4 regions of the Serratia sp. OS31 genome follow, and region 3 is predicted to be linked to each of the others. Evidence: predicted binding sites of a transcription regulator. Region 3 holds the regulator's gene; each other region holds the start of a gene.

Region 1 (7,894 bases), on a different contig from region 3:
CACGCACAACTCCACCGGCAGTTTGGCGTAGCCGGCAAACGGATGGTCGATACGGGTATCGCGACGGTGGCCGCTGCCGCGGATCATCGGCCCCACGTTGCTGTAATCACGAGCCACCTGGGGGTCAAGGCGCCCAACCCCAACGCTGCGTTGTTCGGTGTTGGGCGTACTGAGCAAGATATCCACCAGATCCACCAGTTCGCTGCGCATTTGCGCGGCCAGCTTCAGGGTTTGCAGCATGTCCTCTTTCAAAATATCGCGGCGGATACCGCCAATCAGGTTCAAACCATAGGTTTTGCGCGCGCCGGTCAGTATTTCAGCCATCTTCATCGACTGTTCACGCACGCGGAAGAACTGCATGAAACCGGAATCGAAGCCGACAAAATGGCAGGCCAGGCCAAGATTCAACAGGTGGCTGTGCAGGCGTTCTACCTCCAGCAGGATCGAGCGGATCATCTGGGCGCGTTCCGGCACCTGAATGCCCATCGCATTTTCGACCGAGCTGGTGTAGGCCACGCTGTGGGTAAAGCCGCAAATGCCGCACACCCGGTCCGACAGAAAGGTGACTTCGTTATAGCCCATGCGGGTTTCGGCCAGTTTTTCCATCCCGCGGTGCACGTAGAACAAGCGGTAGTCGGCGTCGATGATGTCTTCTCCATCGACAAACAAGCGAAAGTGACCGGGTTCGTCCGAGGTGATGTGCAACGGACCAATCGGCACCACGTTGGCTTTGGCACCGGCCAGGCTCTCGAACGGGTAGGTTTCCACATCGGTGGTGGGCGCGGGGCGTTGACGATAGTCCATCGCGTCTTTGCGTAGCGGGTAGAGATCGTCCGGCCAGTCGTCAGGCAGCACCAGCCGCCGCTCATCCGGCAATCCCACCGGACGCAGGCCATACATGTCGCGGACTTCGCGTTCTCCCCATACGGCTGCCGGGACGCGCGGCGTGACGGACGGGAACTCCAGCGTTTGGGCATCCACTTCGGCACGTACCGTGATCCAGCATTTGGTGCCTTGCTCCATCGACAGAACGTAATACAGCGCGTAATGGCCGCACAGCGTGCGCTCGTCGTTACCGAACAGCACCGATAACCAACCGCCTTGCTGGTAATAAAGCCATTCAACTACTTCCGGCAGCGCGTTGAGCTTGACGGTGACGGTCAACTGATCGGCGGTTTGCCATTCGGCTGCCAGCATGGCCGCCGGGAATTGTTGCTGCAACGCCGCCAGATAGTGCTGGCCTTGATGTTCGTTAGTCATTATTGATTGCCTTTGTCATTATTCAGCCGACGACCAGCCAGGAAACCAGCGCCAGAAAAGCCAGTCCAAAACCGGCCCAGGTGGTACGGGCCGTTTTCAGGAAGCGCAAACGCGCCACGCTATTTTCGATAACCGCGATCAGCGTCAGCGCGCACAGCAGCTTGAACAGCGCCAGGACCAGCGCTGCCAACAGGTGAACGGCGGTGAACTGTGCCGCTTGCCCCCAAGGCAGAAACACGCCGAGGAACAGCTGCAGCACCACCAATTGTTTGAGGCTGATGCCCCATTTCAGAATGCCAAGCTCGGCACCGGAATATTCCGTCAGCGGGCCTTCCTGCAGCTCTTGCTCGGCCTCCGCCAGGTCAAAAGGCAACTTGCCCATCTCGATATAGGTGGCGAACGCACAGGCCAAAGCGGCCAACAGCAGCGGCAGCCAGGCGTGGTGTGGCAACGCCAGCAGGCTCTGCACCATGGCGCTTAACTGGGTCGAACCGGCCACCAGAGCGGTCACCCACAGTCCCAACAGCAGGGTGGGTTCGACCAGAATGCCCAACACCGCTTCGCGGCTGGCGCCGATGGCGGTAAAGGGACTGCCGGTATCCAGACCGGCAATGGCAAAAACAAAGCGCACCACGGCGAACAGATAGATCAGGGTGATCACATCACCGATAGCGGGCAGCGGCGAGGCGACAGTCAACATGGGCAACGCACAGGCGATGGCCAACAGGGTGCCGGTCAGCAAGTACGGCATGATGTGAAAAGCCAGGCCGGAAGCCGCCGGCGCCACGTTCTGACGTTTCAACAATTTGGCGATATCGCGGTATTCCTGTAGTACTCCGGGGCCACGACGGTTATGCATCCGCGCGCGCAGCACGCGGCTGATACCGGCAAACAGCGGGGCGACGGCCAGTAACAGCAAGGCCTGCGCCAGACCGAGTAACACATTGGGATAGGTCATTGTCATTTCCTCAGGCAAAAGCCACCACCAACAGCACCGCAAGCTCCACTGCGGCCAGGCCGCGGCAGAAGGCAACGAAGGCGTTACAATGTAACGGGTTGGTCAAAGATTCCGGCAGCCAGCGGCGCAGTTGATAGAGCGGGGCGAACATCACCCGTAGCGGTTGGGCAAAACCGGTGGCGGTGATGACCATCGCCTCCTCATGACCATATCCGCAGGTCCAGGCGCTACCCTGTACCCGGCGAGGTTGGCGACGGGTCTGATAACGTGCAGCAATCAATAGCGGCAGCAGCGGCATCGCCAGCAACAAAATGGCGATCAACGGGGTAGAAACCAAAGTGCCGGATACGGAGAGGGATTGTTCGGACGTCATGCCGATCAGCCGGGCAAACAGTGGGATGATCCAGGGCGCACCCAGACCGCAAGCCAGACACAGCAACGCGGGCAGCGCATGGCTCAGCGTCAGGCAGAGGTTAGCCGGCAAGGCCTGGGCCGCAGCGGCGCAGCGCGGGGCTCCCAGACAGGCAACGCCAAACACTTTGCTGACGCACATCACTGCCAGCGCACCGGTCATGGCCAGCGCCACCGCCAGCAGCGGGCCGAACAGATGGCCAATAAAGCCAGGGGCCGCACTGAAGTGGAACAGCCCCTGATAGATCAGCCATTCACTGGCGAAACCGTTCAGTGGCGGCAGTGCGGCCATGGCCACCAGGCCGATCAGCAGAGAAATGGCGGTCCAGGGCATCAGCCGTGCCAGCCCGCCCATTTTCTCCATGTCCTTCAGCCCGGTTTGTTGTTCGATGGTGCCCGCCGACAACAGCAATGCGCTTTTGAACAGGCTGTGGTTCAGCAGGTGGAACAGGCCCCCGATCAGGGAGAACGCCGTCAGTAATGGCTGTTGCAGTGCCATGCCGACCATGGCACCGCCAATGCCCAGCAGGATGATGCCGATATTCTCCAGCGTGTGGTAAGCCAGCAAGCGCCGCAGATCGTGTTCCATCAGCGCATACAGCCCGCCAAAAAACGCGGTGCCGGCAGCCAACAGCAGGACCAGCAATCCCCACCACAGCGGCGGCGTACCCAGCAGATCCAGCCCAATCTTCAGGATCCCCAGCAGGCCAACCTTCATCAGCGCGCCGGAAAACAACGTGGCGGCAGAGGCGGGCGCGCTGCTGTGGGACTGAGGCACCCAGGCATGCAGCGGCATCACCCCGGCAAAAATGCCAAACCCGGCCAACGCCAGCAGGAATACGCCGTTACGCAGTGCGTCCGGCAATGGCGTAGCGCGGATCACGCTGAATTGCAGGCTGTGGCTGTGGGTATAAATCAGAGCGAAAGCGATAACCAGCAGCAGGGTGCCGAGGCGCATCAGCAAAAACTGGCTGTGCCCGGCCCGCAGACTTTTCGCGTTCGGGGCATGGACAATCAAGAAATAGCCGCACAGCGCCGCCAGTTCTAACAGCAACAGCAAGGCCAGTGCATTATCGGCGATCGCGGCGGCGCTCAGCGCTGCCAGCATCAGATTGATCAGCCCGCCCAACCGGCCACGTGCACTGGCATTCAGCTTCGCGACGCTTCCGATGTGATACAACGCGGCACAGATCCCACACAAAGCCATCACCAGCAATAACAGCGCGTTAATGCCGCTGATTTCCACCGCATAATTCAACCAGGGCAAACGGGCACTGTGCAGCGGTGCCAACAGCATTTGCCCCGCGGCCAGCAATGTGGCGATGGCACACAGCAAGCTGCCGCCACCCAGCAAGGCATTGATGCGCGGCCAGGGGGCCAGCAGCCAGCTCAGCAACGCGAACAGGAGATACCCGACTAATGCCAGAGTCAGCAACGACAATGGATCGGGCGCAATGGCGTAGAACATCAATTCGGCTCCTTGCGGGATTCTGGGGCGGTAGCGAACGGCAGCTCGGCGCTGAGCGCCTGCATGGCATTGCGCCTTTTCTGTTCGCTGGCGTTACGCACGTCGTGGTCGCTGACCAAGCGAATGGCCTGGGTAGGACAGGTACGGATACAGGCGGGGCCCAGGGGGGTGAAAGCGCAAAGGTCGCACTTCACCGCCACGGCGCGGACACCGGGCACGCAATCCAGGAAGGCGGCGACCGACCGCGGCGCTTTGGCGGCAGGCAGGGCCAGCGGTGTGTTGCAGTCTGTGGGGATCGCCAACGGAGTACTGCCGCCGAAGCCAATGGCGCCGAACGGGCAGGCGATGCCGCAGAGTTTGCAACTGACGCACAGGCTCTCGTTCAGGACGATGGCATCATCCTGATGGCGAATGGCGTTTACCGGACAGACCTGCGCGCAGGGCGCATCCTCACATTGATGGCACATCACCGGTGCCGAATCGCGGGCGTTACGTATCACCTGCAAGCGGGGTAATGCCTGCAAACCCTGTTGCCGATGTTCCGCAGAACAACTGGCCATGCAGGTATTGCAGCCAATACACAATTTGGGGTCCGCAATAATAAAGCGGTTCATGCACACTCCTTGCTTCGTCATTTATGACGAAATCGTCAGTAAAAAATGACGTTTCGACAGTTTTCTGTCGGTGAGTAACGCCGACAGTCAGACGGACAGGGTTATTTTTTTCAGTGCGTCATGAATGGCATGGCCGTCATGCAGAGAGTCAAACAGGCATTGGTAAATAACGGCGATCTTATCCAGATAATGTTCAAATACCGCCGGCATGTCGCGATTATTTATTACGCCGTCAATATTGCCGTCTTCATCCAGCGAGGCATGGGCGAAGGGGGCGAAATTCTCGGCTTCGTGCGGCGATGCCAAATTAATGCGATAGCAGATATCACGGCTATAAAACCCCTCACTTAATTGAATGCTCACCGTGAAGTGGTTGAACAGCACAAAACGCAGATCGTCGTCCTGACCGTAAGTAAACTGATGATTAATCTTCTTTTTAGTGGTGGTTACCGCTTTGATTAAGGTGCTGTGGTAGGTTTGCCACTGCGCCATCAGGCGGTTGCTTTTGTTGGCGATATAATCGGCCTGGCTGGTTACTTCACTGATAGTACTCATTGTCGTCACTCAAAATGGATGGTCATTGTCGAAACGCTTCGGGTGAACGACTTAAAGCATAAAGCGTGCCAGACTCCGGTAATTTTTATTATTTCCTTTTAATTCAAGCATCAGTCATGGAATTAACCTCTACAGTGAGCGGTGCGACTGTCAGCTAATTACTGTCGACGTCATGACACTCGACAAATATGCCGAATAGGTTTTGGCACCATATTTGCAGTGCAGGGTGACGAAACGTTTTATCACCCCAGACGGAGGCCGGATGCACGAAATAACCTTGTGCCAACATGCGATGGAAATAATGCAGCAACAGGCTCGTCAACATCGGGCGAAACGTATTACCGCGGTGTGGTTCGAAATTGGCGCATTTTCCTGCGTGGAGGCGGAATCGCTGCGGTTCTGTTTTGACATGGTCTGTCGCGACACCCTGGCCGAAGGCTGCGAGTTGCATCTGATCGAACAACGAGCCTTGTCCTGGTGTTATGACTGCCAGGCCGACGTCGAGCTGTTGATCCCGCAGGTTCTGGTCTGCCCGCTCTGCGCCGGTAGAAACCTGCGGGTGCAGGCCGATGATGGGTTGCAAATAAAACGTCTGGAAATTGAATAACTGAAAGGAGAAAGAACATGTGCAGCACTTGCGGTTGTGCCCATGGGGAACTGACGATTGAAGGGCAAGCAAAGGTCCCGTTTCGCCCGCAGCGGTCTCTGCAGGGGGACCTGCATTATGGACTGGGAGTGGCGGGCACTCATGCGCCGGGCATCAGTCAGCGGCGAATGCTGGAAATAGAAACCCGGGTGTTGGATAAAAACGATCGTCTGGCCGAACGCAATCGCCAGTATTTTGCCGAGCAACGGATCCTGGCGTTGAATCTGGTATCCAGCCCCGGTTCAGGCAAAACCACGCTGCTGACCGAAACCCTGCTGCGGCTCCGCGGGGCGCGTGAGTGCGCGGTAGTGGAAGGAGACCAGCAAACCACCAACGATGCAGAACGTATCCGCGCCACCGGCGTGCCGGCGATCCAGGTCAATACCGGCAAAGGCTGTCATCTGGACGCGCAAATGGTTCATGAAGCCGCCCAACGCCTGGAGCTCAAACCCAGCAGCCTGTTGTTTATCGAAAATGTCGGCAACCTGGTTTGCCCAGCCAGCTTCGATCTGGGGGAGCGGCATAAGGTGGCGGTGCTGTCGGTCACCGAAGGGGAAGATAAGCCCCTCAAGTACCCACATATGTTCGCCGCCGCACGTCTGATGCTGCTGAACAAGGTCGATCTGCTGCCGTACTTGAAGTTTGACCTGGACGCCTGTATCGCCAATGCCCGACAGGTTAATCCCGACATCGAGATAATTACCCTTTCGGCGACTCAGGGTGAAGGGATGGACCAGTGGATGGCCTGGCTGGAGCGGCAGCTATGTGCATAGGTATTCCCGGGCAGATCGTGGCGCTGGACCAGCATCAGCCTCAGCACGCCTGGGCCGAAGTCTGCGGCGTACAGCGCGAAGTGAATATCGCGTTGGTTTGCCGGGAGGATGAACCCAAAGAAGCGATACTGGGGTGTTGGGTGTTGATCCACGTGGGCTTTGCGATGAGCCGTCTCGATCAGCAAGAGGCCGAGGAAATGCTGGCGGCACTGCAGGCGATGGGGGAAGTGGAACAGGACGTGGCGTTGTTTTTGGCGGGGGAGGATAACCATGGATTACGTAGATGAATTTCGCGATCCGCAGCGGGTGAAGAACCTGCTGCAACATATCTGGCAGCGCGCCGCGCAGTTGCCGTTTACCGCCGATCGGCCGCTGCAAATCATGGAGGTGTGCGGTGGCCATACCCATGCGATATTCCGCTTTGGCCTGGACAAGCTGCTGCCGGCGCAAATCGAATTCATTCATGGCCCCGGCTGCCCGGTTTGCGTTTTACCCATGGGACGCATTGACGCCTGCTGCGAAATCGCCGGGCACCCCGAAGTGATTTTTTGCACCTTCGGCGATGCGCTGCGGGTGCCAGGCCAGCAGGGATCTTTACTGCAGGCTCGCGAACGCGGTGCCGACGTGCGAGTGGTTTACTCACCGTTGGATGCCCTGATGCTGGCGCGGAATAACCCGCAGCGGCAGGTGGTGTTCTTTGCCCTGGGGTTCGAAACCACCATGCCGGTCACGGCGATTACCCTGCAACAGGCGCGGCAGGAAGGCCTGGGCAACTTCAGCGTATTTTGTCAGCACATCAGCCTGATCCCCACCTTGCGCAGCCTGCTGCAACAGCCGGATGTGCACATCGACGGTTTTCTGGCACCCGGCCACGTCAGCATGGTGATAGGCACCGAGCCCTATCATTTTATCAGCGGGCAATACCGCAAACCCCTGGTGGTGACCGGCTTTGAGCCACTGGATATCTTGCAAGGGGTGCTGATGCTGGTCGAACAGTTCCTTGGCCGACAAAGCCAAACCGAAAACCAATACCGGCGGGTGGTGCCGGAACAGGGCAACCGGCTGGCACAGCAGGCGATGAGCGAGGTTTTTGTGCTGGGTGGCGGCAGCGAATGGCGCGGGCTGGGCACCATTGCCGACTCAGGCATTGCCCTTACGCCAGCCTATCAGGCTTTTGATGCTGAACGTCGTTTTCGTCCGCAGCGGCGG
Region 2 (7,894 bases), on a different contig from region 3:
GCCAGTGGCGTACCGCTCAAACTGCTCCATACACCCAGTACACGTTTGAAATCGATATCGACGATCACATTACCTAAATCAAAGATATACAGCATAGTCCTCTCCTGATGGGCCGGTGAGATTTTACTGTAGCGGGAAAAGCAGGGGCTGAATAGAGAGCGGATGGAAAAGCGTATAGCACGCGGCAGAAATGGGAAAAGACAGAGGAAAAAACTCAGGGCGCTGGCGCGCCCTAAGTGTTGCAGACCCAATCAGCGATTAAGCTTCTTTAGGACCACGGCTTGCACGCTTACGATCGTTTTCCGTCAGGTGACGCTTACGGATACGGATCGAGGTTGGCGTAACTTCTACCAGTTCGTCATCATCGATGAATTCCAGAGCTTGCTCCAGGGTCATCTTGATAGCCGGAACCAGGGTAGTGGCTTCGTCAGTACCGGAAGCACGCATGTTGGTCAGCTTCTTACCGGTCAGGCAGTTCACGGTCAGGTCGTTGGAACGTGAGTGAATACCGATGATCTGGCCTTCATACACTTCCGCACCGTGACCCAGGAACAGCTTGCCGCGATCTTGCAGACCGAACAGGGCGAACGCTACCGCTTTACCCTGACCGTTGGAGATCAGCACGCCGTTCTGGCGCTGGCCAACTTCACCCGGACGCACGTCGTCGTAGTGGCTGAAGGTGGAGTACAGCAGACCGGTACCGGAGGTCATGGTCATGAACTCGTTACGGAAGCCAATCAAGCCGCGGCTTGGGATCACGTAGTCGAGACGCACACGGCCTTTACCGTCTGGATCCATGTTTTTCAGGTCAGCTTTACGCTCACCCATGGCTTGCATGACGGAACCCTGATGCTGTTCTTCGATGTCCAAGGTCACGTTTTCGAACGGCTCTTGTTTACGACCATCGATTTCACGGAAGATAACTTTCGGACGGGATACCGCCAGTTCGAAACCTTCACGACGCATGTTTTCGATCAGAACCGACAGGTGAAGTTCACCACGGCCAGATACGCGGAATGCATCAGCATCTTCAGTTTCTTCAACGCGCAGTGCCACGTTGTGCACCAGTTCCTTGTTCAGACGCTCAAGGATTTGACGCGAAGTCACAAACTTACCTTCTTTACCGCAGAATGGTGAGGTGTTGACGTTGAAGAACATGGTTACGGTCGGCTCATCTACAGACAGCGCCGGCAGTGCTTCCACTGCAGAGGTGTCACAGATGGTGTCGGAAATGTTCAGCTCGCCCAGACCGGTGATAGCGATGATGTCGCCCGCTTCAGCCAGGGTAGATTCGATACGCTCCAGACCCATGTGGCCCAGCACTTTGCCCACTTTACCGTTGCGAGTTTTACCTTCGCTATCGATGATGGTGACCTGCTGGTTTGGCTTCACTTTACCGCGCTTGATACGGCCGATGCCGATCACGCCCAGGTAGTTGTTGTAGTCCAACTGGGAGATTTGCATCTGGAATGGCGCTTCGAGCTCAACCTGCGGTGCAGACACGTGGTCTACGATCGCTTGATACAGCGGGGTCATGTCTTCCGCCATTTCGTTGTGGTCAGTACCCGCGATCCCCATCAATGCAGAAGCATAGATGATTGGGAAGTCGAGCTGCTCGTCGGTCGCGTCGAGGTTAACGAACAGGTCGAAGACCTGATCAACAACCCAATCAGGACGTGCGCCCGGACGGTCAACCTTGTTGATTACCACGATCGGCTTCAGACCATTAGCGAAGGCTTTTTTGGTCACGAAGCGGGTTTGCGGCATTGGGCCATCCATTGCATCCACAACCAGCAGCACCGAGTCAACCATTGACATCACACGCTCAACCTCACCGCCGAAGTCGGCGTGTCCTGGGGTATCCACGATGTTGATGCGGTAGTCTTTCCAATTAATGGCGGTGTTTTTTGCGAGGATGGTAATCCCACGCTCTTTCTCCAAATCGTTGGAGTCCATTACGCGTTCGGTGGCTTCTACACGCTCTCCGAAAGTACCGGATTGTTGCAGCAGCTTATCAACCAGGGTGGTCTTACCATGGTCAACGTGGGCAATAATGGCGATGTTACGCAAATTTTCGATCACAGCTTTGCCTCAGGCATTAGAAATAGCGCGCTATTGTACACGTATTAAGCGAGGGACTAAACAAGATCACAACAGTCTCTTATAAACAACTGTGTACAGGTCAGTATGTGATCCCTTTCACGGTGCAAAAAGCAGCATCCGGTGCACTTTTGCACCATTACAGTGCCCCACCCCGCATTGATTGCACCATTTAAGTGCAAAACGTCACTGATGGTGCATACTGATTCTGAGCAAAACCCGCACAGAAAGGCGATTAAAGCGCTTTGGCAAAGTTGGCACAGTTTTCGCTTTAGTCTTTTCAAGGCAAAAAAAGCCAGTTCCACAGATTCGTTCCACGACGACGACAATGATAAATCCGGGAGAGTTAAGTATGTCCGCTGAACACGTTTTGACGATGCTGAATGAGCATGAAGTGAAATTCGTAGACCTGCGTTTCACTGACACCAAGGGTAAAGAACAACACGTCACCATCCCTGCTCATCAGGTAAATGCCGACTTCTTCGAAGAAGGTAAAATGTTTGACGGTTCCTCGATCGGCGGTTGGAAAGGCATCAACGAATCTGACATGGTGCTGATGCCAGACGCCAGCACTGCGGTACTGGATCCGTTCTTCGAAGAATCCACCCTGATCATTCGCTGCGACATCCTCGAGCCAGGCACCATGCAAGGCTACGATCGTGACCCACGCTCTATCTCCAAGCGTGCAGAAGATTTCCTGCGCTCTTCCGGCATCGCGGACACCGTCCTGTTCGGGCCAGAGCCAGAATTCTTCCTGTTTGACGACATTCGTTTCGGCAGCAGCATCCGCGGTTCCCACGTGGCCATCGACGATATCGAAGGCGCATGGAACTCCGGCACCCAATACGATGGCGGCAACAAAGGCCACCGTCCGGCAGTCAAAGGCGGTTACTTCCCGGTTCCTCCGGTCGATTCCTCACAGGACATCCGTTCTACCATGTGTCTGACCATGGAAGAAATGGGCCTGGTCGTTGAAGCGCACCACCACGAAGTGGCAACCGCAGGTCAGAACGAAGTGGCAACCCGCTTCAACACCATGACCAAGAAAGCCGACGAAATCCAAATCTACAAATACGTGGTTCACAACGTGGCTCACGCATTTGGCAAAACCGCGACCTTCATGCCGAAGCCAATGTTCGGTGATAACGGTTCCGGCATGCACTGCCACATGTCGCTGTCCAAGAACGGGACTAACCTGTTCGCCGGCGACAAATACGGCGGCCTGTCTGAAACTGCCCTGTTCTACATCGGCGGTATCATCAAGCACGCTAAAGCGATCAACGCCCTGGCCAACCCGACCACCAACTCTTACAAGCGTCTGGTCCCAGGCTACGAAGCACCGGTCATGCTGGCTTATTCTGCCCGTAACCGTTCCGCTTCCATCCGTATCCCAGTGGTTGCCAGCCCGAAAGCGCGCCGTATCGAAGCCCGTTTCCCGGATCCAGCGGCTAACCCGTACCTGTGCTTCGCGGCCCTGCTGATGGCAGGCCTGGACGGTGTGATTAACAAAATCCACCCTGGCGACGCCATGGACAAAAACCTGTATGACCTGCCACCGGAAGAAGAAGCTGAAATTCCAAAAGTTGCAGGCTCCCTGGATGAAGCGCTGGCAGCACTGAGCGAAGACCGCGAGTTCCTGACCCGTGGCGGCGTATTCACTGACGACGCGATCGATGCTTACATCGATCTGCGCAAAGAAGAGATGGACCGCGTTCGCATGACGCCACACCCGGTTGAATTCGAACTGTACTACAGCGTTTAAGTTTTACCGCGCCGTCTGCGGGCGGCGCCCAGATTTAGTTGTCTTTTTTTGTTGCCGTGGAAACTTTCAGCCCATCTTCGGATGGTTTTTTTTCTCCACCGTATTTTCTGCAAAACTATTCCATACCGCGTGCATAACGGATGGAGTAGGATAGATGCACTAAAAAGGTGCAGGAGTCTGCTGTATGGCAACTGGCAAGCTGCCCGATGCTGGGCAGATCCTCAATTCTCTCATCAACAGCATCCTGCTGTTGGATGATGATCTGGCGGTTCATTACGCCAATCCGGCAGCACAACAACTGCTGGCACAAAGTTCCCGTAAACTTTTCGGTACACCCTTGCCCGATTTGCTCGGTTATTTCTCACTGAACGTCGATCTGATGCGTGAGAGCCTGCATGCCGGTCAGGGCTTTACCGATAACGAAGTGACCCTGGTGGTTGACGGGCGTGCGCATATCCTCTCCCTGACCGCACAGGCACTGCCTGATGGCTATATCCTGATCGAGCTGGCGCCCATGGATAACCAACGCCGCTTGAGCCAGGAACAACTTCAGCACGCCCAGCAAGTTGCGGCCCGCGATCTGGTCCGTGGCCTGGCGCATGAAATTAAAAACCCGCTTGGCGGACTGCGCGGTGCGGCACAGCTGCTGGCCAAGGCACTGCCCGATCCGTCGCTGACCGAATACACCAAGGTGATCATTGAGCAGGCCGACCGCTTGCGCAACCTGGTCGATCGCCTGCTCGGCCCGCAGCGACCGGGCCAGCACATAACCCAAAGCATTCATCAGGTGGCAGAGCGAGTGTGCCAACTGGTGTCGCTGGAGAAGCCGGATAACGTGACGCTGGTGCGGGACTACGACCCGAGCCTGCCTGAGATGGCGCACGACCCGGATCAAATCGAACAGGTATTGCTGAACATTACCCGCAATGCACTGCAGGCGCTGGGAGAAACTGGCGGCACCATCACGCTGCGCACTCGCACCGCTTTCCAGATTACCCTGCACGGCACCCGCTACCGGTTAGCGGCACGTATTGACGTAGAAGATGACGGCCCCGGCGTGCCGGCGCAGTTGCAAGACACGCTGTTTTACCCGATGGTCAGCGGCCGCGAAGGCGGAACCGGCCTGGGATTATCCATCGCCCGTAATCTTATCGATCAGCATTGCGGAAAAATTGAATTTAACAGTTGGCCAGGACATACCGAATTCTCGGTTTACCTGCCTATTCGCCAGTGAGGTTTTCTATGCAACGAGGGATAGTCTGGATCGTCGATGACGATAGCTCCATCCGCTGGGTGCTTGAACGCGCGCTCACTGGAGCCGGCGTGAGCTGCGTGACCTTCGACAGTGGCAATGCGGTGCTCGAAGCCCTGGCCACGCAAACTCCTGACGTGTTGCTGTCTGACATCCGCATGCCGGGTATGGATGGCCTTGCGTTGCTCAAGCAGATCAAACAGCGTCATCCGATGCTTCCGGTCATCATAATGACGGCGCATTCGGATCTCGACGCCGCCGTCAGCGCCTACCAGCAAGGGGCATTCGATTACCTGCCGAAACCCTTTGATATTGATGAAGCCGTGGCGCTGGTTGAACGCGCCATCAGCCATTATCAGGAACAGCAGCAGCCTGCGCGCAGCCAACCCGCCAACGATCCGGTGGCAGACATCATCGGTGAGGCCCCGGCGATGCAGGACGTGTTCCGCATCATCGGCCGCCTGTCACGTTCGTCGATCAGCGTACTGATCAACGGCGAATCAGGTACCGGTAAAGAGCTGGTTGCCCATGCCCTGCACCGTCACAGCCCGCGCGCCAAATCGCCCTTTATTGCGCTGAATATGGCGGCGATCCCCAAAGACCTGATCGAGTCCGAACTTTTCGGGCATGAAAAAGGGGCCTTTACCGGCGCCAATCAGATCCGTCAGGGTCGCTTTGAGCAGGCCGACGGCGGGACCTTGTTCCTGGATGAAATCGGCGATATGCCGCTGGATGTGCAAACCCGCCTGCTGCGGGTGCTGGCAGATGGCCAGTTCTATCGAGTCGGTGGTTATGCCCCGGTGAAGGTGGACGTGCGCATCATCGCCGCCACCCACCAGAACCTGGAACTGCGGGTACAGGAAGGTAAATTCCGTGAGGATTTGTTCCATCGCCTGAACGTGATCCGCGTGCACCTTCCGCCGTTGCGTGAACGTCGTGAGGATATTCCGCGTCTGGCGCGTTACTTCCTGCAGGTGGCGGCAAAGGAGCTGGGTGTGGAAGCGAAGAACCTGCATCCGGAGACTGAAACTGCACTGACGCGCCTGCCATGGCCCGGTAACGTTCGCCAGTTGGAGAACACCTGCCGCTGGTTAACCGTGATGGCTGCCGGGCAGGAGGTGCTGATTCAGGACCTGCCGAGTGAGCTGTTTGAAACCTCTGCACCAGAAACGCCCGGGCATAGCCTGCCGGACAGTTGGGCCACGCTGCTGGCACAGTGGGCGGACCGCGCGCTGCGTTCCGGTCATCAAAACCTGCTGTCGGAAGCGCAGCCGGAGATGGAACGCACCTTGCTCACCACCGCACTGCGTCATACCCAAGGGCATAAGCAGGAAGCCGCCCGTTTGCTGGGCTGGGGGCGCAATACGTTAACGCGTAAGCTGAAAGAATTGGGAATGGAATAGTTTGCGGCATTGATGATAGAAAATACAATCAAGCGCACAAAAAAACGGCTATTTCAGGCTTTACAGCCGATGGGGCCGCAGTATGATCGGGGCGCACACCCTGGAGGCTTCCATGCTGGATTCGTTAATCGCATTCATTTCTCAAGGCGCAGAACTGGGTTCTGCCGCCAGCCACACGCCGCAGGCAGCCGTTGCTGCGGTACTGTGCGCCGCCCTGATTAATTTCTTCAGTTAAAACAACGGCCGCGAAAGCGGCCGTTGTTTTACTCATCAAATAACCCGAGAGAATTGCTGGGTACGGGCCTGTTGACGCAGGTAGATATCAAAACACATGCAAATATTGCGGATCAGTAACCGGCCGCGCGGCGTAACCTGAATGCCCTGCTCGTCACGCTCCACCAGCCCATCACGTTCAAACGGCGCCAGCAATTGCAAATCCTCGGCAAAATAATCGGCAAAGTCGATACCGAACTGATGTTCTATGGTCTGATAGTCCAGTTTGAAGTTGCAGATCAGCGTTTTGATCACCTCACGCCGCAAGCAGTCGTCTTCAGTCATCGCCAGGCCGCGCCACAGTGCATGACCTTGTGCTTCGACGCTGCTGTAGTAAACCTTCAGCTCTTTCTGGTTCTGCGCATAGCTGTCCCCCAGCATGCTGATGGCGGAGACGCCCAGCCCCAGCAAATCACTGTCGCCCTGGGTGGTGTATCCCTGGAAGTTACGGTGAAGCTTTCCTTCGCGCTGCGCCACCGCCAACTCATCGTCCGGTCGTGCGAAATGATCCATACCGATAAACTGATAACCCGATTCGGTCAGGGAAGCTATGGTGTGCTGCAAGATATCCAGTTTCTGCTGTGCGCTCGGCAGATCTGCGTCTTTGATTTTTCGCTGGGCAGCAAACAGGTTCGGCATATGGGCGTAGTTAAATACGCTCAGGCGATCGGGGCTTAACGCAGCCACCCGCTGCAGGGTGTAAGCAAAGCTCTCTGGTGTTTGCTTTGGCAAGCCGTAGATCAGGTCGATATTGGTGGAATTAAAGCCAAGCGCTTTAGCGCGGGCAATCAGGGCAAAGATAAAGGCTTCATCCTGCTCGCGATTCACCAGCCGCTGCACCTCTTTATTGAAGTCCTGCACCCCCATGCTCAGGCGATTAAAACCTTCGCTGCGTAAATGATCGAGCACATCCAGCTCAATCTCACGCGGATCGATTTCGATCGACATTTCGGCATCAGGGAGGAAATCAAAGTGTTGGCGCAGCATCGCTACCAGCTGGCTGATTTGTGTCTTGCTCAGATAGGTTGGCGTACCGCCGCCCCAGTGCATCTGGCCGACCTTACGCCCGGCAAACAAAGGCGCGCGCTGAGCGATCTCCTTTGC
Region 3 (7,894 bases):
TTCCAGTTTGCCATGGGGAATGGCGATACCGTTGCCGATACCGGTGCTGCCCATGCGCTCGCGGGTGAGAACCGCGTCAAACACCACCTGGGGTGACAGGTTGAGCTGTTTGGCGGCCAGTTCGCTAATAATTTCCAAAGCCCGCTTCTTGCTGGTGCAATGTACAGAGCTTCTGGTGCACTCGATATTTAATACCGAGCTTAACTGCATTGTTTCGTTGTTCATCTCATCTTCACTTAAAACCACACCAGCAAGCAGGCTTGTGAGGTGATTTTTCGCCTTGTTTAACCCTGATGGCTTATCGGCGCGTACCCAAACAGGTAACGCGCCGATGGCCGAGGCTACGTTTGAGCCGTACCCGCTGACGGAAACGGCCCAGAATGTCAGTGTTGTTTCAGTTTGTCTTTATGTTTGTTCAATTGACGCGCCAGTTTGTCGATCAGGGTATCAATTGCCGCATACATGTTCTCGTCTTCCGAGGTGGCGTGCAACTCGCCTCCATTCACGTGCACCGTCGCTTCCGCAATCTGCTGCACTTTTTCCACACTAAGCACGACATACACCTGATTTATGCGGTCAAAATACTGTTCGAGTTTGGCGAACTTGGTGTTCACGAACTCACGCAAGGGTTCGGTGATTTCGATGTGGTGTCCGGTAATGTTGAGCTGCATAGTGTCTTCCTTCTCAATAGAGGTCAAACCAACTGTTTACGCTGGTTGGACGGCGGGATGGACAAAGACTCTCGGTACTTGGCGACGGTACGCCGTGCCACGATGATCCCCTGATCGGAGAGCAGGGTGGCCAGCTTGCTGTCGCTGAGCGGTTTGGCGGGGTTTTCCGCCGCAATCAATTTCTTCACCACCGCGCGGATCGCCGTAGAGGAAGCTTCGCCTCCGCTGTCGGTATTCACGTGGCTTGAGAAGAAATACTTCAATTCGAAAATGCCGCGCGGACTGTGCAAAAACTTCTGCGTGGTCACGCGTGAAATTGTCGATTCATGCATCTCCACGGCCTGAGCGATATCCGCCAGCACCATGGGCTTCATAAATTCCGCGCCTTGCTCAAAGAACGCCTGCTGCTGCTCGACGATGCAGCGCGAAACTTTCAGCAGGGTGTCGTTGCGGCTTTCCAGGCTCTTGATCAGCCATTTCGCTTCCTGCAGATTGCTGCGGATGTACTGACCGTCGCTGTCGTTACGCGCAGTGTTGCCCAGTGCGGCATACTGCTGGTTTATCTTCAGCCTTGGGATGCTGTCGCTGTTGAGCTCGACCGTCCACACATCCTGCACTTTGCGTACCAGCACGTCCGGGATCACGTACTCAGATTCGCCGGTGTTGATCGACTGGCCTGGACGCGGATCGAGTGACTGGATCAGCAGCATCGCTTCTTTCAGTGTATCTTCTTTTGAGCGCGTTGTTCGCATCAGGCTGCGAAAGTCGTGGTTCGCCAACAGGTCCAGATGTTCGCTGATGATCAGGCGTGCTTCTGCGAGGTAAGGGGTGTCTTTGGCATACTGGGAAAGCTGGACCAGCAGACAATCGCGCAGGTCGCGCGCCGCGACGCCAACCGGATCAAACCGCTGCACGCGCTTCAATACCGCTTCGACTTCGTCCATTGTCACATTCTCGTCACCGATGCTCTCCAGAATGTCTTCCAGCGGCACGGTGAGATAGCCGGTGTCATCGACGGCGTCGACGATTGAGGTGGCGATGGCGGCATCGGTATCGGAAAACGGCGTCAGATCCACCTGCCACATCAGGTAATCCTGCAGGGTTTGGGTGGTTTCGCCCTGATACACCGGCAGTTCATCGTCACTGTAATCGGTGCGGGTCCCTGACGGAGTGCCGGCGGTATAGATCTCGTCCCAGGTGGCGTCCAGCGGCAGCTCTTCGGGCATGTCCTTTTGCTCCAGCGCCTCCCGGGTGTCCAAACCTTCGGTTTCGGTGGTCTCTTTAGCGTCGATTTCTTCGTGCAAATCGGTTTGTTCAAGCAGTGGATTGCTCTCTAACGCCAGCTGTATCTCCTGCTGGAGCTCAAGCGTGGACAACTGCAGCAGGCGTATGGCCTGCTGGAGCTGGGGGGTCATGGCCAGTTGTTGGCTAAACCTGAGTTGCAAACCTTGCTTCATATTCTTCAGTCTACTTCCGTTAACAGTCGTCCATCAGGACGCGCCGGCACTCAGAGGCGGAATTCTTCGCCCAGATAAACGCGTTTTACCTGCTCATCGGCCAGAATAGCATCAGGCGTGCCGTGAGCAATCAGTTTGCCCTGGCTGACGATATAGGCGCGTTCACACACGTCCAGCGTTTCGCGCACGTTGTGGTCGGTGATCAGCACGCCCAGGCCGCTGTCACGCAAGTGCTCGATAATTTTTTTAATGTCGATAACGGAAATCGGGTCAACCCCGGCGAAGGGTTCATCCAGCAGGATGAATTTCGGGTTAGCCGCCAGCGCACGGGCGATCTCCACGCGGCGACGTTCGCCACCGGACAGCGCCTGGCCCAGGTTGTCGCGCAGGTGGGAGATATGGAACTCTTCCATCAGCTCTACCGCACGGTCCGCCCGCTGTTCGCTGCTGAGATCGTCACGGATCTCCAGCACTGCCATCAGGTTGTCGTAAACGCTCAGACGGCGGAAGATCGAGGCTTCCTGCGGCAGATAGCCGATGCCACGACGCGCACGGGCGTGCAGCGGCAGCAGGCTGATGTCTTCTTCGTCAATCACGATACGCCCGGCGTCACGCTGAACGATACCGACCACCATGTAGAAAGTGGTGGTCTTGCCGGCGCCGTTTGGCCCCAGCAGGCCGACGATTTCGCCGGATTTCACTTTCAGGCTGACGTCTTCAACGACTTTGCGGCCCTTGTAGGCTTTCGCCAGGTTTTCTGCGATGAGTGTAGCCATAAGTGATTAGTTACTCTTGTTTTGCCCGTTTTTGTCTTGCAACTGCGACGGTACCAGAACCGTAGTCACGCGTTTGCCTTTATCGCTAAACGCCTGCATTTGCTGCTGTTGCACCAGGTAGGTGATGCGATCGCCCTTGACGTTGCTGTCGAGCTGTTCCAGATAGGCGTTCCCGGTCAGGGTCACCAACTGAGACGCCACATCGTAACGCACCTTCTGAGCATGGCCTTTCACCGGCTTGCCGCTGTCTTGCATCTGATAGAAGGTGACCGGGTTGCCAAAGGCTTCAATATAAGTTTTGTTCTGATCGCCGCCCGGGCGGGTGACCACGACTTTGTCCGCTTTGATATCGATGGTGCCTTGTTTGATCACCACGTTATCAGTAAAGGTGCTGACGTTGCTCTGCATGTCCAGAGACTGTTTCAGCGAGTCGATGCTCACCGGCTGATTGGAGTCGGACTTCAGCGCCCATGCGGGGGCGCTGGCGGCCAAAATCAAGCTGCCGATTAACAGATTACGGCTTGGTTTGTTGGTTTTGAATTTCATAGTTGGTCTTAACCTTATCAATCAGCTCAGCGGTCTTGGCCCGCAGGTTCCCACGCATTTTCATGCCGTTAGAGGTGAAGTTCGTCCCGTAGAGCGTCACTTCGTCATCCGAAGCCACATCCTGGGTCACCAGGTTCACCTGAGCATTGTCTGTTTTAATTTTTTCCAGCTGCGACGTGGTGGTCAGGCTGTTCACCTCGACGTGGCCGTAAAGATACAGCATCCGGTCTTTAGTCAGTTTGGCGCGGTCGGCGCGAACTGACCAGGTGGCCACCGCGTTTTCATCAAACAGCGTCATCACCGGTTGGGTGAACCAGCTTAATTCATCGGCTGTATAGTACTTCACGTCTTCCGCCACCAGCTTGTAACTCAGCTTGCCGGTCGGATTGTACACTATGGTGACCGTATGCTGGCTCTGATAAGTCGGGTCCTGGCTGTTCACCGGCCCCGGAGCCGTATCATCACTGAAATCCGTCATGTTCCAGCCAATCAGCGCCAGTGCGATCACCGCCAGCAGCACGGTGATCCAAAGTTTGGTTTTACTCATATCGATAGCCCTTTGGCGTCTTCCAGCTTGTTTTGAGCCAAAAGAATAATGTCGCACAGCTCACGTACCGCACCGCGGCCGCCGGCAATGCGGGTAACATAATGGGCCCGTGGCGTCAGCAGCGGGTGCGCATCTGCCACCGCGACCGCCAGGCCAACCTGCGCCATCACCGGCCAGTCGATCAGGTCGTCGCCGATATAGGCGACCTGATCTGCCGTCAGCGACAGTGTATCCAACAGTTCGCGGAAGGCCAAAAGCTTATCGGATTGCCCTTGATAAAGGTGCGTGATGCCGAGCGTTTTAGCCCGGTCTTCCAACAGCTTGGCGGAGCGACCGGTAATGATTGCCACTTCGATATCCGAGGTTTTCAGGCAGCGGATGCCGTAACCGTCGCGTACGTTAAACGCTTTTAATTCTTCGCCATTGTTGCCCATGAAAATCAGGCCGTCTGACAGCACGCCGTCGACATCACAAATCAGCAGGCGGATTTTGCCGGCACGCGCCATGACCTCTTGCTCTACAGGCCCGTAGCAGGTTTCAACCAGACTCATTGAGTTCTCTTCCATAGTTAAACGACGCCGGCGCGCAGCATGTCATGCATATGTACCACACCCAGCAATTGGTCGCCATCGGCAACCAGCAGTGCGGTGATGTGACGTTGCTGCATCAGATTCAGCGCGTCGACCGCCAGCAGGTTCGGGCGTACCCGCACGCCGCCGAGCGTCATGACATCGACAATGCGGGCCTCGTTGAGATTGATGCCCATATCGAAAATCCGGCGCAGGTCACCGTCGGTGAAGATACCGGCAATTTTCATCAAATCATCGCAGATAACCGTCATGCCCAGATTTTTTCGGGTAATTTCCAGCAGCGCGTCGCGCAGCGATGCATCGGCGCTGACGTGAGGAATTTCATCGCCGCTGTGCATGATGTCGCATACGCGCAGCAGCAGGCGGCGGCCCAGAGCGCCCCCTGGGTGCGATAACGCAAAATCTTCCGGCGTGAAACCGCGAGCTTTTAACAGTGCGACGGCCAACGCATCGCCCATCACCAACGTGGCGGTGGTGCTGGTGGTCGGCGCCAGGCCGAGTGGGCAGGCTTCCTGTGGCACCTTGATGCACAGGTGAATATCCGCCGCCTTGCCCATCGAACTTTCCGGGTTGTTGGTCATGCAGATCAGCGGGATACGCTGACGTTTCAACACCGGGATCAGCGCCTGTATTTCGTTGGACTCACCCGAATTGGAAATGGCGAGCACGATATCCTGTGCGGTGACCATGCCGAGATCGCCATGGCTGGCCTCGGCCGGATGAACAAAGAACGACGGCGTTCCGGTGCTGGCGAAGGTGGCGGCAATCTTGCAGCCGATGTGCCCGGATTTACCCATGCCCATCACAACCACTTTGCCGCTGCATTCGGCGATCAACTCGCAGGCGCGGGTAAAGTCTGCATTGATGTATTGATCGAGCTGGGCCAGCCCGTCACGCTCAATCTGCAGCACTTCTTTGCCTGCCTGCTGAAAATCAAAGCCCGGTTGCAACTGAATGTTCGACATGCTCATTCCCATCGGTCATACCCGTCATCTCTCAAATTACAGCGCCGTATCCACTCATCCCGGTGACTTACCTGAGCAGGCACCTGGGGATGAGTGAGTTTGTCGCCTGGCTGCAACTTGAAAGCTAGAGGCTATAGCTAAATGAATTGAAAGGGTTAAAAAACAGCACCGCAAGGTACGCAATAAAACCACATAATAACAGAGCGCCGGCCAGATGACCGATGCGATGTTTGCGCCCGATGCACAGGGCGCTGAGCACAATGCTGACGGCCAGCATGACCCAGTAATCGCGATGGAAGGCGGCACCATCGACGGTCCCCGGAGACAGCAGGGCGGGCACGCCCAGCACGATCACCGTGTTGAAAATGTTGGAGCCGATGATATTGCCAATCGCCATATCATCTTCGCCCTTGAGTGCGCCGGCGATCGACGTGGCCAGCTCCGGCAGGCTGGTGCCGATGGCAATGACGGTCAGGCCCACCACCAACTCACTCATACCGAAATAGTGCGCGATGACCGTGGCGTTATCGACCACCATTTTGGAAGACAGCGGCAGAATGATAAACGCCAGCACCAGCCACAACACCGCCACGGTGTTGCTGCTGTCCTGCGGCAGTTCGGCGAGTTGCTCCACGGTCAGGCTGTCGCTGCCTTCACGCTGCGCCAACCGGGCAATTTTCAACATCAACAGAATAAATATCGCGGCGGCGGCCAACAGCAGCACGCCATCCTGCCGGCTCAGCGTGCCGTCCATCAGCACGAAACCGCACAATACTGTGACCGCCAACATCAGCGGCAGTTCGCGCCGCAACACTTCGGATCGCGCCGCCAGCGGGTGTATCAGCGCGGCAACGCCGAGGATCAGCAAAATATTCGTGATGTTGGAACCTAATACGTTCCCCACGGCCATATCGATTTGCCCGTTCAATGCCGCAGTGGTCGACACAAACAGCTCCGGCAGTGAAGTGCCGATGCCGACGATGGTCATACCGATAATCAGCGGTGGCACGCCGAGTGAACGGGAAATTACCGCAGCACCGTAAACTAAGCGGTCTGCACCATATACCAGTAAAAATAAACCAACGATTAATAAAGCTATCGCGAGAAACATGCAGGGTCCTTTGTTGGGTATCATCCCGGTTCGTTGGTTAAAAGCCGTAATTCGGCTATCTTGCTTTGCCCTCCGTTGCGCAGGTTAAAACCGCAGCAACGGGTTTTCCCGGCTAATATATGAACACTTTCGTTTTTTTTCGTTATGGCGCCAATTTTGACCGGGTGGCGCGTAAAAGTAAAACCTATGGCACCATTGGTAGCGAAATGGCGGTAAGTTTTTGTAAAGATGAGACGCATTGCGCCCGTTGCTTTAACATCGTGGGTAGATTTGGCAAAAATGACCCGTAAAGGATCAATTAACATGCACCAGAAGGCAGAGAATCTGGTCGAAGTTCGCGACATGACGTTCTCGCGCGGCGATCGACTGATATTCGAAGATATCAACCTGACGGTTCCCCGTGGCAAGGTCACGGCGATCATGGGGCCGTCCGGTATTGGCAAAACGACGCTGCTGCGTCTGATCGGCGGTCAGCTGGCACCGGACAGCGGTGAAATCTGGTTTGATGGCGATAACATTCCCGCGTTGTCTCGCCATCAACTGTATGAAGCGCGCAAGAAAATGAGCATGCTGTTTCAGTCTGGCGCGCTGTTTACCGATCTGACGGTGTTCGAAAACGTGGCTTACCCGCTGCGGGAACATAGCCGTTTGCCGGAGCCCATTCTGCGCAGCACGGTGATGATGAAGCTGGAAGCGGTGGGGCTGCGGGGAGCGGCCGATCTGATGCCGAATGAATTGTCAGGCGGCATGGCGCGGCGAGCTGCGCTGGCGCGTGCGATTGCGCTCGATCCGGAGATGATCATGTTCGACGAGCCTTTCGTCGGCCAGGATCCCATCACCATGGGCGTGCTGGTCAAGCTGATCGATGAGCTGAATCACGCGCTGGGCATCACCTGCATCGTGGTTTCGCATGACGTGCCGGAAGTGCTGAGCATCGCCGACTACGCTTACATTGTGGCCGATCATCGGGTGATAGCCGAAGGCACGGCGCAGCAATTACAGAACAATCCTGATGCACGCGTGCGCCAGTTCCTGGATGGTATTGCCGATGGGCCGGTACCCTTCCGTTATCCGGCCGGCGATTACCAGGCCGAGCTGTTAGGTTTAGGGAGTAAATAAGCTGATGTTATTACGGGCGTTAGCGTCGTTAGGACGCCGTGGCATCAACACCAGCGCCAGCTTTGGGCGCGCCGGGTTGATGCTGTTCAACGCGCTGGTCGGGCGGCCTGAG
Region 4 (7,894 bases), on a different contig from region 3:
TTCGGCGGATTGCCCGGGACAGCGATGGGGTTGGTTGGCGGTGCGGTGACCGGAGGCTGTTTCAAAGATGCTAACAGGGGCGGCGGTAACGTTGGCATGGGGAAAGGCGGAAATAAATGCGGCTCAAGTGCCGGCGGCAAGTGTTCCTGGTAGGCATTAAGCTTAAAGAAAATAACAGCGGGCAGGCCTTTCGCCGTTTTCAGGTGAACACATGAATAATAAAGCGCTAAAAATAATATCAGTTGTTATAGGTATATTTTTATCTTCTTCCTTGCTGAGCGGGGCCGGAGTAGGCTTTTCAACATGGTATCCTGCGCCGAGGGGAATTTCCGTCCTGTTGGTTTCAATTGGCTGCGCTGTGGCCATGGTAAGGTTGATATATTTAATAATTAAATTAATTTTCGGCAAGCCACACCAGGGAAACTGATTTATTTATTATTTACCACCATGTTCCCCTCCGTTAATGCAAGGCGGCAGTTATTCCCCTGCCGCCTTATTCCCTAGAAGCGTCTTTAACCGCAATCCAAATCATTTTATATTCAGGCGTTTGGCCAGCCGATGCAGGTTGCCACTGTCCAACTTTAATTTACGCGCCGTGGCGGCCCAGTTCATGTCGCATTCAGCCAAGGCTTTTTGAATCACGCTACGCTGAAAACGTTGCGTCATCGTGGCGAGATCGGCCTGAATAAGCGTCTCCGGCAGTGCCGGGTCGGGAACGTCCACCGATAAGGCCCCCGCTTGCAGATTAAAATGCGGCGGTAACAGTTCCAGCTCACCGCTGTTTTGCGCCGCGCGCGCCAAAATGGCAGCCCGATAGATCGCATGTTCCAGTTCGCGAATATTGCCTGGCCACGCATACTGCTCAAGTACCAGCAGCGCCTGGGCGGAAAGCGTTAACTGCGTCAGCCCCAGCTTAATGCGGCAACGCTCGCAAAAATATCCCGCCAGCAAGGCAATGTCGCTGCTCCGTTCACGCAGCGGCGGTACCGCAATCGGGAAGACGCTCAGCCGATGGTATAAATCCAGCCGAAACTGCCCCTCGACCGCCGCACGTTTAAGATCGCGATTGGTTGCCGCCAATACGCGTACATTAACTCGCTTTATTCGATCATCGCCGACCCGCTGCAGGTCGCCGTATTGGATCACCCGCAGCAATTTGGCCTGTAGCGACAACGACAACTCACCAATCTCATCAAGGAACAAAGTGCCCTTGTCCGCCATTTCAAATTTGCCGGCGCGGTGCTGAATAGCACCGGTAAATGCGCCTTTTACGTGGCCGAACAGCTCGCTTTCCGCCACGCTCTCCGGCAGCGCGGCGCAGTTAAGGTAGACCAGCGGATGGTCAGCGCGGGCCGACCCCTGATGAATCGCCCGTACCACCAGCTCTTTACCGACCCCGGTCTCCCCGGTGATCAATACGTTGAGTTCGGAGCCGGCAACAATGCCGATTTCCTGCTTGAGCTGTTGCATAACCGGGGCCAGCCCGATGATTTCACCGTTTTCTCTCGGAGTGCTGCCTCCGCCTGAGGCCAACGGCGTCAGGGCCTGGCTTTCTAACGCCTCCATCAGTAACGCATTGTTTAGCGCCCCCGCTGCCAAGGCGCTGACCAGCCGCAGTTCTTCATCGCTGAAGCGATCGAATTGCTGCGGGTTGAGGCTATCAAAGGTCAGCGCGCCGATTAAATCCTGTTCGGCAAACAGCGGTAATCCAATGCAGGCATGCACCTTGAGTTCGTCATGGCCAGGGATCAGCCCATCGTAGGGATCCGGCAAATCGCTATCCGCCGGGAAACGCACCACATCACCAGCGCGGGCAATGGCTTCCAGGCGCGGATGCGCATCCAGAGCGAAGCGGCGCCCGAGGACGTCCTGAGCCAGGCCATCGATGGCCAGCGGGCGGAATTGTTGACCTTCAAAACGCAGTAAGGCTGAAGCGTCACAGCGCAGCAAGCGGCGCAGGCTGTTGATTAACCGTTGAAAACGGTCGCCTTGCGTCAGCCCGCTTTGTAATTCGATAGCGATGGCGGCAAGCGATTGTATGGAGAGGGACATGCTTGTCATTCCGACACTGAGTTGTCATAAAGACAATGCTACGCCGATGTCAAAACGACATCAATGATTTAATAATCATTAAAAAACAATAAGATATTAGTTGGCACGCCGTTTGCTCACTACGGGTATCGAAACGTAATAACCGACAAAAAGGTAATGAGCATGGCAATTCAGGTAAAAAACAATATCCAGTGGGTTGGGCAACGTGACTGGGAAGTCCGAGATTTTCATGGGACAGAGTACAAAACCCTGAAGGGCAGCAGCTATAACAGCTACCTGATCCGTGAAGAAAAAACCGTGTTGATCGACACGGTAGACCATAAATTCAGCCGCGAGTTTGTGCAAAATCTGGCGGCGGAAATCGACCTTAATACCCTCGATTACATCATCATCAATCACGCAGAAGAAGATCATGCCGGGGCCCTGACGGAGCTGATGGCGCAGATCCCGGGCACCCCGATTTACTGCACCGAAAATGGTATCGATTCAATCACCGGTCACCACCATCACCCCGAATGGAACTTCCAGGTGGTGCATACCGGCGACAGCCTGGATATCGGCAACGGCAAACAGCTGATTTTTGTTGAAACCCCCATGCTGCACTGGCCGGACAGCATGATGACCTACCTGACCGGCGATGCGGTGCTGTTCAGCAATGACGCCTTTGGCCAGCACTATTGCGATGAGCATCTGTTTAACGACGAGGTGGATCAAAACGAACTGTTCGAACAATGCCAGCGGTATTACGCCAATATCCTGACGCCCTTCAGCCGGCTGGTGACGCCAAAAATTAATGAAATCCTCGGTTTCAATCTGCCGGTCGAGATGATCGCCACCTCGCACGGGGTGGTATGGCGCGATAATCCGACGCAGATTGTGCACCGCTATTTAGAATGGGCCGCCGATTATCAGGAAGATCGCATCACGCTGTTTTACGACACCATGTCCAACAATACCCGCATGATGGCGGACGCTATCGCGCAGGGCATCAACGAAGCCGACCCGCGCGTGGCGGTGAAGATTTTTAACGTGGCGCGACACGACAAGAACGACATCCTGACCCATGTATTCCGTTCCAAGGGCGTGCTGGTAGGCTCTTCGACCATGAATAACGTGATGATGCCCAAGGTCGCCGGGCTGTTGGAGGAGATCACCGGGATGCGTTTTCGCAGCAAAAAAGCCTCGGCCTTCGGCAGCTATGGCTGGAACGGCGGCGCGGTCGATCGCATTCAAACCCGCTTAATGGATTGTGGTTTCGAAACCACGCTGGCACTGAAGGCCAAATGGCGTCCTGACGGTGACACGCTGGAAATCTGTCGCCAACATGGCCGGGATATCGCGCGTCAATGGGCATTAACCCCCTTGCCTGCCACTGCCCCCACGTCGATAGCACCTCCCGCTCAGCCACAGCCTGAAAAAGCAGATAGCGATGCCGACCTGGGGCCTCGGATGCAATGCAGCGTTTGCCTGTGGATCTACGATCCGAAAGTGGGTGAACCTATGCAGGATGTGGCCCCCGGAACCTGCTGGCAAGACGTGCCGGATGACTTCCTGTGCCCGGAATGCTCCATGGGCAAAGACGTATTCGATCCGCTTGCTACGGAGGCAAAATGAACCCTGGCATTTTGATCGTCGGCTCCGGCTTTGCCGCCCGACAGTTGGTAAAACATCTGCGCAGGCAGGATGGCGAGATCCCGATTCGGCTGATCGCTGCCGACAGCTGTGATGAATACAACAAGCCGGAACTCAGCCACGCTATCAGTCAGCAGCAAACGGCTGACGCATTGACGCGGCAAACATCCGGCAGCTTTGCGGAACAGTTTCAACTGGCATTGCATCCAGATACCTGCATTAACGGCATCGATAGCCAACAAAAAAGAGTGCACAGCGGCGAGCAATACTGGCCTTATGACAAGCTGGTACTGGCGGTAGGCGCCTCGGCTATCGTGCCCAAGATTCCGGGCCACGAGCTGATGCTGACGCTCAACAGCCAGCAGGAGTACCGCGAAAACCAAGAAACATTGCTGCGGGCGCAACGGGTGCTGATCCTCGGTGGCGGTCTGATCGGCTGTGAGCTGGCGATGGACATGCAGCGCGCCGGTAAGCAAGTCACCCTGGTGGACAGGGCCGGTAGTCTGCTGTCCGCGCTGATGCCAATCGAGGCCGCCAGCCGCTTGCAATATTGCCTGCAGCACATGGGGGTTGAACTGCTGTTAAATCAGCAAATTACAGAACTGTCCTCACAGGAAAGTGGCCTGCGGGCGACGCTGAATAATGGCCGTACGCTGTGGGTCGATGCAGCGATTGCATCGGTAGGACTGCAACCGAACCTTGGCCTGGCGCGTCAGGCTGGTTTGCAGGTTAATCGCGGTATTCAGGTAAATAACCGCTTACAGACTTCAATGGCCGATGTGTACGCGCTCGGCGACTGCGCGGAGATTGGTGGCCGACTGCTGCCGTTCCTTCAGCCGATACAGTTCAGTGCCATGACCCTGGCGAAAAATTTGCTGGGTGCCACGGAAGAGGTGAAGCTGCCCGCTATGTTGGTCAAGGTGAAAACCCCCAACCTGCCGCTGCACATGGCGGGGGAAACTCATCGACAGGATCTGAGCTGGAACATTACCGCCGAACAGCATGGCATGATCGCCAAAGGCTTTGATCGGCAACGGCGGTTACGTGCCTTTATCGTTAGCGAAGAGCACATGAAACTGGCTTTCAGCTTGCTGAAGGAATTGAACGCATTAGCGGCAGAGGGGACTTCGGCCTGACGGTAGCCTAGCGTAATCGTACGCGCGCCGATGGCGATTTTTTTATTCGCCATCGGCCTTCTGTGACTCCACACGTCAACTGGGGTTAATCAGTTGGCGTGACCGCCAAAATAGATTAGTTTTAAGCTCTGACTCTCCTCGGCACTGGATGCTATGACTACCCAAAATCAACACCCTCAGGCTGTCTTCAGCCCCGTGACACGCCACGCCATTTTTTTGGTCGCGACTTTATCCGCCAACCCTGAACAGCTCGCTGCGGTGCGCGGCTGGTGTGCAGATATCAGCGGCGTAATTCGTTCCGTCGGTAAAAGATCCCCGGCGGGCAATCTGTCCTGCGTCTGTGGATTTGGCTCCACGGCCTGGGATCGACTGTTCGGCCAGCCCCGTCCGGCGCTGCTTCATCCATTTCGTGAGATAGGCACCGGCGACCGCGTTGCCGTTTCGACCCCTGGCGATATCCTGCTGCACATTCGCGCCGACGAGATGGATCTGTGCTTCGAACTCGCCACACAGTTGATGAACAAGCTTGGCGACGCCGTGACGGTAATAGAGGAAGTGCACGGTTTCCGTTATTTCGACCAGCGGGCAATGATTGGCTTTGTCGACGGCACCGAAAACCCCGAGGGGCACGAAGCGTTCGACTATACGGTGATTGGCGAAGAAGACGCCGAGTTTTCCGGCGGCAGCTACGTGCTGGTACAAAAGTACCTGCACGACATGAAAGGCTGGAACTCACTGAGCGTCGAAACGCAAGAGCGCATTATTGGTCGCCACAAGCAATCCAATATTGAATTGGATGAGGACGTCAAACCTTCGTCATCCCACAGTTCTCTGACGACGCTGACCGATGAAAACGGCAATGAAGTCAAAATATTGCGCGACAACATGCCGTTTGGCAAACCCGGCATGGGCGAGTTCGGCACTTACTTTATCGGCTACGCCCGTTCCCCCCAGCCAATAGAGCAAATGCTGGAGAATATGTTCGTGGGTCGACCGGCCGGCAACTACGATCGCCTGCTGGATTTCAGCCGCGCGGTCACCGGTAGCCTGTTCTTTACGCCATCGGCAACCCTGTTGGAGGCCCTGGCCGAGCGTAACGGCCCGCAATAATCGCTAATAGGAGGGAGACTGACCCAGCGCAAACTCAGGGTCAGTCCTCCCGACTACAGCAGCAGTGCCAGCTCCATTGCCGTACGCTGCAACTGCGGCAGCACGCGCTCACGCAATTCCGCCGACGAAATCTGCGAGGCATTCACCCCCACGTTCATCGCCGCCACTACCCCGCCCTTGCGTGAATGCATCGGCACCGCGATCGAACGTAAGCCTATTTCTAACTGTTGATCGTTAATGGCATACCCCTGACGACGCACCTTGGCCAACTGTTCACGCAGTTGCTCAGCACTGGCAACGGTAAACTCGGTCAGCGGTTCGAAGCTGACCCGCGACAGATAATCGTCCAACTGCGCTTCGTCCAAAGCGCTGAGTAAAACCAATCCCATCGATGTCGCGTAGGCCGGCAAACGGCTGCCCCGCCCCAGATCGATGGTCATGATGCGCTTCACCGAAGCGCGGGCGATATACAGAATATTGTCACCGTCCAGGGTCGCTACCGAGCAGGATTCATTCAGCAGTTTACTGAGGTAGTCCAGCGAGTTTTGTGCCGCTTTCGCCAATTCGGAAGAGGAAAGATAGGCGTGACCGATAGTCAGAACCCGTGGCAACAGCCGGTAATGCCGACCGTCAGGGCAATGGACAAAGCCGAGCGCGCGCAGAGTGTAAAGGCAGCGGCGCACCGCCGCACGGGGGATACCGGTAATGTGGCTGATTTCAGAAACCGACATTTGCGAATATTGCGGCTGGAAGGCCTGCAACACCTCCAGCCCCCTGGCCAGGGACGCCATAAAATTAGGGTCGCCTTTATACTGGTCGTTACTTAAATCCCCGATTTCCTGTAGCCGGCGCAGTTCTCCAGCGCCAAATTCCGACTCATCACCCATCCGGACCTCCGATTAAACAAACCTTCGCATTATAAGCCTGTGGCGCCGCGATGCTGCTTTGTCTGGCACCCAATAGCGATTTAGTTATCTGCGTCACAGAATTGACAGGCAAATCATCACAGTTTCGATAATCGCACAAACAGTTGATATTCGCACTTGTCGCTGCATTTTTCCTCGCTTAAGGTAAATCCAGACCCACCAGCGTCACGCTGAGAGACCCCTAGCGTACTCAGGAGAGCAAATGATCGATAAAAGCGTGGCGTCCGTAGACGCCGCCGTCGCCGATATCCCCGACGGCGCGACCATTATGGTCGGCGGTTTTGGCCCCGCCGGCCAGCCTTATGCGCTACTGGATGCGCTGATCCGCCGTCGCCCACGCGAGCTGACGTTGATCAGCAACAATGCCGGCAATGGCGATTTCGGCCTGGCGGCGCTGCTGAAGGCCGGTTGCGTACGCAAGGTTATTTGTTCATTCCCGCGTCAGTCGGACTCCTGGGTATTTGACGACCTGTACCGCCGCGGCGAACTGGAGCTGGAACTGATCCCGCAAGGGAATTTGGCCGCACGCATCCAGGCTGCCGGTTCCGGGCTCGGGGGGTTTTACACGCCCACCGGCTACGGCACCGAATTGACTCAGGGCAAAGAAACCCGCGAGATCGACGGCAGGCACTACGTGTTCGAACTGCCGCTGAGGGCGGACTTCGCACTGATCAAGGCCGACCAGGCCGATCGCTGGGGCAACTTGCGGTATAACAAAACCGGGCGCAACTTTGGGCCGATCATGGCCATGGCCGCCACCTGCACCATTGCTGAAGTCAATCGCATGGTGTCGCTGGGCGAACTGGATCCTGAAAACATCATTACGCCAGGGATTTTCGTACAGCGCCTGGTGACCTCGCCTGATCATCCTGCGCAGCTTTCAGCTTAAGGGATCCCCATGACCAAACTTACTCATCAACAGTTGGCAGAACGTATTGCGCGCGATATCCCTGAAGGCGCCTACGTCAATCTGGGTATTGGCATTCCCACGCAGATCGCCAACTACCTGCCGGCGGATAAAGAGATTTTCCTGCACAG

Evidence for each region. Region 3 encodes sigma-54, which starts transcription at its own class of promoters, with help from an activator protein. Its sites were predicted from a motif close to GTTGGCACANNTTTCGCTNT; they were not measured.
Region 1: hycA (formate hydrogenlyase regulator HycA) is a predicted target of sigma-54. The motif match lies at 5,320-5,339, and genes of this name have one in related genera.
Region 2: glnA (glutamate--ammonia ligase) is a predicted target of sigma-54. The motif match lies at 2,354-2,373, and genes of this name have one in related genera.
Region 4: norV (anaerobic nitric oxide reductase flavorubredoxin) is a predicted target of sigma-54. The motif match lies at 2,152-2,171, and genes of this name have one in related genera.

The regions. Positions count from the first base shown of each region.
Region 1 is NZ_JACJFQ010000035.1:15,669-23,562, forward strand. It holds gene H5P17_RS22320 (NADH-quinone oxidoreductase subunit C) at 1-1,260, opposite strand, end outside; gene H5P17_RS22325 (respiratory chain complex I subunit 1 family protein) at 1,283-2,218, opposite strand; gene H5P17_RS22330 (proton-conducting transporter membrane subunit) at 2,229-4,097, opposite strand; gene H5P17_RS22335 (4Fe-4S dicluster domain-containing protein) at 4,097-4,711, opposite strand; gene hycA (formate hydrogenlyase regulator HycA) at 4,799-5,266, opposite strand; gene hypA (hydrogenase maturation nickel metallochaperone HypA) at 5,529-5,873, shown strand; gene hypB (hydrogenase nickel incorporation protein HypB) at 5,891-6,685, shown strand; gene hypC (HypC/HybG/HupF family hydrogenase formation chaperone) at 6,676-6,972, shown strand; gene hypD (hydrogenase formation protein HypD) at 6,956-7,894, shown strand, end outside.
Region 2 is NZ_JACJFQ010000015.1:104,535-112,428, forward strand. It holds gene yihX (glucose-1-phosphatase) at 1-95, opposite strand, end outside; gene typA (ribosome-dependent GTPase TypA) at 259-2,082, opposite strand; gene glnA (glutamate--ammonia ligase) at 2,453-3,862, shown strand; gene glnL (nitrogen regulation protein NR(II)) at 4,047-5,096, shown strand; gene glnG (nitrogen regulation protein NR(I)) at 5,105-6,517, shown strand; gene H5P17_RS14500 (YshB family small membrane protein) at 6,630-6,752, shown strand; gene hemN (oxygen-independent coproporphyrinogen III oxidase) at 6,788-7,894, opposite strand, start outside.
Region 3 is NZ_JACJFQ010000006.1:120,693-128,586, reverse strand. It holds gene ptsN (PTS IIA-like nitrogen regulatory protein PtsN) at 1-225, opposite strand, end outside; gene hpf (ribosome hibernation promoting factor) at 384-671, opposite strand; gene rpoN (RNA polymerase factor sigma-54) at 695-2,128, opposite strand; gene lptB (LPS export ABC transporter ATP-binding protein) at 2,179-2,904, opposite strand; gene lptA (lipopolysaccharide ABC transporter substrate-binding protein LptA) at 2,911-3,450, opposite strand; gene lptC (LPS export ABC transporter periplasmic protein LptC) at 3,419-3,997, opposite strand; gene kdsC (3-deoxy-manno-octulosonate-8-phosphatase KdsC) at 3,994-4,548, opposite strand; gene kdsD (arabinose-5-phosphate isomerase KdsD) at 4,566-5,552, opposite strand; gene H5P17_RS07735 (calcium/sodium antiporter) at 5,677-6,663, opposite strand; gene H5P17_RS07730 (hypothetical protein) at 6,684-6,968, opposite strand; gene mlaF (phospholipid ABC transporter ATP-binding protein MlaF) at 6,967-7,782, shown strand; gene mlaE (lipid asymmetry maintenance ABC transporter permease subunit MlaE) at 7,787-7,894, shown strand, end outside.
Region 4 is NZ_JACJFQ010000046.1:19,130-27,023, reverse strand. It holds gene H5P17_RS24310 (hypothetical protein) at 1-153, shown strand, start outside; gene H5P17_RS24305 (hypothetical protein) at 163-408, opposite strand; gene norR (nitric oxide reductase transcriptional regulator NorR) at 529-2,052, opposite strand; gene norV (anaerobic nitric oxide reductase flavorubredoxin) at 2,215-3,666, shown strand; gene norW (NADH:flavorubredoxin reductase NorW) at 3,663-4,820, shown strand; gene H5P17_RS24285 (Dyp-type peroxidase) at 4,974-5,930, shown strand; gene H5P17_RS24280 (IclR family transcriptional regulator C-terminal domain-containing protein) at 5,984-6,817, opposite strand; gene H5P17_RS24275 (3-oxoacid CoA-transferase subunit A) at 7,059-7,745, shown strand; gene H5P17_RS24270 (3-oxoacid CoA-transferase subunit B) at 7,755-7,894, shown strand, end outside.